One region of the Ancylobacter sp. 3268 genome, then DNA from elsewhere that is predicted to be linked to it. Evidence: predicted binding sites of a transcription regulator. Region 1 holds the regulator's gene; the other holds the start of a gene.
The links. Region 1 encodes LexA, which represses DNA repair genes until DNA is damaged. Its sites were predicted from a motif close to TGTTCNNNNTGTGTTCNG; they were not measured.

Region 1 (3,514 bases):
CGGGTGCGCGCCGCAAGTTCGACGCGGCGGTAATGGCCGCGGAAGGTCTCGACCGCGGTGCGCCGGCGTCCCTCCTCGATGATGGTCCGGACCACCTCGTTGAACGCTTCCGGCTTCGCCTCGAGAAACGGACCGACCGCGGCATAGCGCTCGGCGACCCACGGCCCCTCATAGAGCAGCTTGGCGGTCTCGTGGAACGGCTCCATGGCGATCTCGACGAGGCGGGCGCCGAGCGAGGTCATGCGGGCGATGGCCTGGGCGAAGGCCGCCTCGGCCTGGCGATCGCCGAAGAACACCCGGTCCTCCGGCCGCGGCACGGCGATGCGCGGCGCCACCGGGAAGGCGCCCGGCGTGCCGAGCGGCAGCGGCCGCGAGAACGGATCGGCCTCGTCCGGCCCGGCCATGACCCGGAGCGCGGCGAAGGCGTCGTCGACGGTGAGGCCGAACACCGAAATGCAGTCGAGCGTGCGGCAGGCCGGCACCAGACCGCTCGTCGAGACCAGGCCGAGGCTCGGCTTGATGCCGACAATGTTGTTCAGCCCGGCGGGGATGCGCCCCGAACCGGCGGTATCGGTACCGAGCGCGAAGGCCACCAGCCCCGCCGCCACCGCCACGCCCGAGCCCGAGCTCGAGCCGCCCGGCACCAGATCGGCGCGCACGGCATTGCGCGGCGTGCCATAGGGCGAACGGGTGCCGTTCAAGCCGGTGGCGAACTGATCGAGATTGGTCTTGCCGATGACGATGGCGCCGGCCCGCCGCAGGCGCGCGACGGCGGTGGCATCGCGCGCGGCGACATAGGCGAAATCCGGACAGGCGCAGCTGGTTGGCAGCCCGGCGACGTCGATATTGTCCTTCACCGCGAACGGCACGCCATAGAGCGGCAGGCTCGACGGATCACGCCCCTCCAGCGCCGCCACCTGCTCGGCGAGCGCCTCGCGCCCGAACAGCGCGGTGAAGATCGACGGATCGGCATGCCGTTCGATCCGCTCCAGGCAGGCGGCGACGGTGCGCGATGGAGTCGAGCGGCCGGAGCGGTGCGCATGGAGAATGTCGGCGATCGTGGCAGGCAATGCGGATCTCCCAATCAAGCAAGAAGCCAAATCTGCGTATCACTTAGGCAATGACCGTGACATTGCATACATTAGCGGGAGCCCATCATCGCGTCGACCGCTTAGGGCTTTATTTACCGATTGTGGAACACAAAAAGAACGGATAGTGTTTGTTCGTGATTTGTTTCATTTTGGCTGCCCGCCGGGGATGGACCTGCGCTGATGCTCACCCGCAAGCAACACGAACTGCTCCGCTTCATCAATGAACGCCTGAAGGAGAGCGGCGTACCGCCCTCTTTCGAGGAGATGAAGGAAGCGCTCGACCTCCGGTCCAAATCCGGCATCCACCGGCTGATCACCGCGTTGGAGGAGCGCGGCTTCATCCGCCGGCTGCCAAATCGCGCGCGGGCGCTGGAAGTGATCCGCCTGCCCGAGACGGTGCAGGCGATGCCGAAGCCGGCGGCTTCCGCCCAGCCCCGCAACTTCGCACCGAGCGTGATCGAGGGCAGCCTCGGCCGCTCCCGCCCTGCCGCGCCGCCGCCGGGCGACGACGAGGCGATGCGGCCGATCCCGGTACCGGTCATGGGCCGCATCGCCGCCGGCTCGCCGATCTCCGCCATACAGTCGCCGAGCCAGACCATTTCCATGCCGGCGGAGATGCTCGGCGGCGGCGAGCATTTCGCGCTGGAGGTGCGCGGCGATTCGATGATCGAGGCCGGCATTCTCGATGGCGACCTGGCGCTGATCCGCCGCGGCGACACCGCCGAGACCGGTTCGATCGTGGTGGCGCTGATCGATGACGAGGAGGCGACGCTGAAGCGGCTGCGCCGCAAGGGAGCCTCCATCGCCCTGGAAGCGGCCAACCCGGCCTATGAAACCCGCATTTTCGGGCCGGACCGCGTGCGCATCCAGGGGCGGCTGGTCGGCTTGTTCCGCCGCTACTGAGCCTCACCGCCGGCGGACCAGCGTTTTGACGGGGCGAAGCTGCGCCGTGCCGGCGGCGGCGCAATGCTTCCGACACATCGATGGTCCTGAATCCCGGCGCGGGGACCGGGTGGCCGGTGACACCCCTGCGGATTTCGCGCTTGAGCGCTTTCGGTGAACCCGGTTCACCGGGAAGGCTCCTGCTCTTTGTTTCGGCGCCGTTCTTTTCGCAGAATCACGGCGCAGTCTTGCGGAAATAGCTCGAGGATCCCGGGAGCCAGGGGCGCGCGCCATCCGGCGGGCGGGCATCGATGCGGCGCCAGCCGCCGTCCGGCTCGAGCAGGAAAGCGGTCCCGGCCCCCTCGCCCGCCCGGTCGAGTTGCACCACCTCGGCGGCGCAATCCGCCGGCGCCGTAAAGCGTGTCAGCACCAGCGCGGCGCGGCGGCAGTCATCCGCCAGCGCGGCGCGGTCGAGCGGATAGGCGACGAGCCGCCCGTCGCGTGCCGGCAGGACGCAGCCAAGTGCATCGCATCGGCCGGTCGGCGCTCCCGGCGCCGCCGATCTTGCCGGCGACTGCGCCGCATCTACCGCCGGGGCGGCGTGCCCCGGCGATGAGGCGGGCGCCGCTCCCGCCCCCTTGCCGCGCAACCCTTCGGCCGAGAGCCACTGCTCGGCGGAAAACCGCTCGGCAAGGCCCTTGCGGCGATCGCCCATCAGCGCGAGCTGCCCGTCCGGCCCGCGCACGGCCACGGTCCGCGCCTGCGCGTCGATCAACACGTCGGGAGGGCGGGCGGCGGCGAGCGGCCAGATGGCCGCCGCCGCAAAGACCACCGCCACCAAAGCGAGCCGGGTGCGCAGCAGGCAGGCGGCGAGAAAGGCGAAGGTGATCAGCGCCAGGCTGGCGAGCGGCATGGCCCGCACGCCGCCATCGGCGCCGGGCAGCGCCGCCACGTCGCGGGCGATGGCGTTCATGGCATCGATGCCCCAGCCCATCACCCGGAACGCCGGCGCCTCCCAGCCGAAGGGCATGGCGAGCGTGCCCATCAGCCCGGCCGGCATGATGACGAAGCTGACCAGCGGCGTCGCCGCAAGATTGGCGACAAGGCTGAGGGGCGCCAGGCGCTGGAAGTGATAGGCGGCATAGGGCGCGGTGGCGAGGCCCGCCGCCAGCGAGGTGAGCGCCAGCGCCGCCAGCCAGCGCGCCGGGCCGGATGCATACCACGGCACCCGGCCGGCGCCGGCGGCGATAAGGCGACGGCCGCCGCGCTCATAGGCAACGACGAGTGCCAGCGTAGCGGCGAAGGACATCTGCGCGCCGGGATCGAGGATCGCCCAGGGCGCGAGCGTCAGCACGATCAGCGCCGCCAGCGCCAGTGTGTGCAGGGTGAGCGCCGGCCGTCCGAGCATCACGCCGCACAGCACCAGCAGCGTCATCACATAGGAGCGCTGCGTCGCCACCTCGGCGCCTGACAGCAGCAGATAGTAGGTGGCGGCGGCCAGCGCCGGAACCGCCGCCCAGGCCTTGATCGGCCGGCGCAGC
Region 2 (3,514 bases), on a different contig from region 1:
CTCGCCCAGGTGCTGGTGGAATCTCCAGAGGCTTGGGACGGAGCCGCCGGCAAGCTGCGCTCGCCGCAGGAGTTCCTGTTTGCCGCGCTTCGGCTGACCGGCAAGCCGGATCAGGTGAAGATGGCGCTGGGCCAGCTCATCGCCATGGGGCAGCCGATGTGGAATCCCGGCAGTCCGAAGGGGTTCACAGACCGCAGCGACGAATGGCTGTCGCCAACCGGCATCAAGACGCGCCTCGATGTCGCCGACCAGATCGGCCGCGCCGCCGGCGCCGCCGATCCGCTGGCGCTTGCCGAGGCCGCCTTCGGCGTCACGATTTCGGAAGAGACGCTGCGGGCCGTGCGTCGCGCCGAGAGCCGGCCGCAGGCCATCGCGCTGCTGCTGATGTCGCCCGAATTCCAGAGGAGATAGCCATTGGACCTCTGCGAGACCTCGCTGTCCCGTCGCGCGCTGCTCGGCACCTCCGGCGCCCTGTTCGCCTGGGCCTTCATGCCGCGGATCGCGGGTGCGGCCGGCGGGCGGGATGCACGCTTCGTCTGCATCGTCCTGCGCGGCGCGCTGGACGGGCTCGCCGCCGTGGCGCCGGTCGGCGATCCGGCCTATGCCGGTCTGCATGGCGATCTTGCGCTCTCGCTCGATGGCGAGATCCCGGCGCTGCCGCTCGACGGCTTTTTCGCGCTGCATCCCTCGATGCCGAACTTCGCCCGGCTCTATAGGGCAGGGCAGGCCAGCGTCGTGCATGCGGCGGCAACCGGCTATCGCGAGCGTTCGCATTTCGACGGCCAGGACGTGTTGGAAAGCGGCCAGCCGGCCCCGGGGAAGATCGAGACCGGCTGGCTGAACCGCTTCCTTGCCGGCCTGCCGGCTGGCGATCGCGTCGCTCCGGCCGGCGCGCTCGGTGTCGGCCCGGTGGCTCCCCTGGTGGTGCGCGGGCCGGCCCCGGTGCTCGGCTGGAGCCCGGCGGTCCTGCCCCCGGCAGGCGACGATCTCGCCGACCGTCTCGCCGCGCTCTATGCCGAGCGCGATCCCGCCCTGCATCGGATGCTGGTCGAGGGATTGAAGACCGAGGATCTCATCGCGATGAACGGCCCGGCGATCCGGCGCCAGGGCGGCCTGTCCGATCCGAAGGGCATGAGCCGGACCGCGCTCGGTGCCGCGCGCCTGCTGGCGCAGCAGGAAGGCCCGCGCATTGCCGGCCTCGCCTTCGAAGGCTGGGACACCCATGCCAATGAGGGAGGCGTGAAAGGCCAGCTCGCCAACCGCCTGCGGGGCCTTGACGACGCCATCGGGGTTTTCGCCGAGACGCTCGGGCCGACATGGAAGGATACCGCGCTGATGGTGGTGACGGAGTTCGGCCGCACCGCCCGGATCAACGGCACGCGGGGGACCGACCACGGCACCGGTACCGTGGTGCTGCTGGCGGGCGGCGCCATTCGCGGTGGCCGGGTGATCGCCGACTGGCCGGGCCTGTCCGACGCGGCGCTGCTGGACGGGCGCGACCTGCGTCCGACCACCGATGTGCGCAGCGTGGCCAAGGGAATTCTCGCCGACCTGTTCGGCGCGCCGGCCGGCTATCTCGCCCGCGACGTGTTTCCCGACACTGCCGGGCTGGCCCCGCTCAAGGACCTGGTGGCCTGAGGGTCCGGCATCGGGCGCGATGATGACGTAGTTCGGGAACATATTGCGAACGCGGAACAAACAGGGTACATTCGCGAAATCTCAGCAAAACGCTTGCTTGCGACCCGGAGCCCGGCAATGACTCAATCTACGTTGCGACTCGTCGAAGGATCTTCCATGGACAAGGCCAAGGCGCTGGACGCGGCGCTTTCACAGATCGAGCGGCATTTCGGCAAGGGCTCGATCATGCGGCTCGGCAAGAACGACAAGATCATGGAGGTCGAAACGGTCTCCACCGGATCGCTGGGGCTGGATATCGCTCTCGGCATCGGCGGCCTGCCGCGTGGGCGCGTGATCGAGATCTTCGGGCCGGAATCGTCCGGCAAGACCACGCTGGCGCTGCATACCATCGCCGAGGCGCAGAAGAAGGGCGGCGTGTGCGCCTTCGTCGATGCCGAACATGCGCTCGACCCCATCTATGCCCGCAAGCTCGGGGTAGACCTCGACAATCTGCTGATCTCCCAGCCCGATGCCGGCGAGCAGGCGCTGGAGATCGCCGATACGCTGGTGCGCTCGGGGGCCGTCGACGTGCTGGTGGTGGATTCGGTGGCGGCGCTGACGCCGCGGGCCGAACTCGACGGCGAGATGGGCGACAACCAGCCGGGCATGCAGGCGCGGTTGATGAGCCAGGCCTTGCGCAAGCTCACCGGCTCGATCAGCCGCTCCAATACCATGGTGATCTTCATCAACCAGATCCGCATGAAGATCGGGGTGATGTATGGCAGCCCGGAGACCACCACGGGCGGCAACGCGTTGAAGTTCTACGCCTCGGTTCGTCTCGACATTCGCCGTATCGGCTCCATCAAGGAGCGCGAGGAGGTGGTTGGCAACCAGACCCGCGTGAAAGTGGTGAAGAACAAGCTCGCTCCGCCCTTCAAGCAGGTCGAGTTCGACATCATGTATGGCGAGGGTGTCTCGAAGATGGGTGAGCTCATCGACCTCGGCATCAAAGCGGGGGTCGTCGAGAAGTCCGGCGCCTGGTTCTCCTATGACAGCCAGCGGCTCGGCCAGGGGCGGGAGAACGCCAAGAACTTCCTGCGCCAGAATCCGGATGCCGCCGGCCGTATCGAGGCAACCATCCGGCAAAATGCGGGCCTCATCGCCGAGCAGATCCTTGCCGGTGAGCCGGGGAGCGAGGACGACGCCGACGCCTGAGGGCGCACCTGGGGCGGTTCGGCGACGTTTCGCGCACCAGGCGGTCGTCTCACCAGGCGGTCGTCCAGTCCGCTCAGTGGACGACGGCCCTGTCGTGGACAGGGCGGGCTTGGCACGAGGCCTTTCTGGACAAGCTATTGCGGCCTCGTTAGAACCGGGGCTCGCGCTGCTCCGGCGCGGGCCGGCGGACCTGCCGGCGGTCTATTTTCTACAGGCAGTGTTCGATGAGCGGCGTCAACGAGATCAGGTCGGCCTTCCTCGATTATTTCGCGAAGAATGGCCATCAGGTGGTGGACTCCTCGCCGCTCGTGCCGCGTAACGACCCGACATTGATGTTCACCAATGCCGGCATGGTGCAGTTCAAGAATGTCTTCACCGGCATGGAGAAGCGGCCCTATTCGCGGGCGGCGACATCGCAGAAATGCGTGCGTGCCGGCGGCAAGCACAACGATCTCGATAATGTCGGCTACACGGCCCGGCATCACACTTTCTTCGAGATGCTCGGCAATTTCTCCTTCGGCGATTATTTCAAGGAGAATGCTATCGAGTTCGCCTGGAACCTGATCACCCGCGAGTTCGAGCTTCCCGTCGAGAAGTTGCTGGTGACGGTGTACCACGAAGACGACGAAGCGTTCGACCTGTGGAAGAAGATCGCCGGGCTGCCCGAGAGCAAGATCATCCG

Region 2: the regulator LexA is predicted to act here: its motif matches at 1,673-1,690, upstream of recA (recombinase RecA).

What each region holds. Positions count from the first base shown of each region.
Region 1 is NZ_JAVDUX010000010.1:44,986-48,499, forward strand. Features, by position in the region: gene atzF (allophanate hydrolase) at 1-1,070, opposite strand, end outside; gene lexA (transcriptional repressor LexA) at 1,272-1,994, shown strand; gene J2X65_RS15015 (ComEC/Rec2 family competence protein) at 2,209-3,514, opposite strand, start outside.
Region 2 is NZ_JAVDUX010000001.1:299,448-302,961, forward strand. Features, by position in the region: gene J2X65_RS01420 (DUF1800 family protein) at 1-411, shown strand, start outside; gene J2X65_RS01425 (DUF1501 domain-containing protein) at 415-1,638, shown strand; gene recA (recombinase RecA) at 1,756-2,832, shown strand; gene alaS (alanine--tRNA ligase) at 3,057-3,514, shown strand, end outside.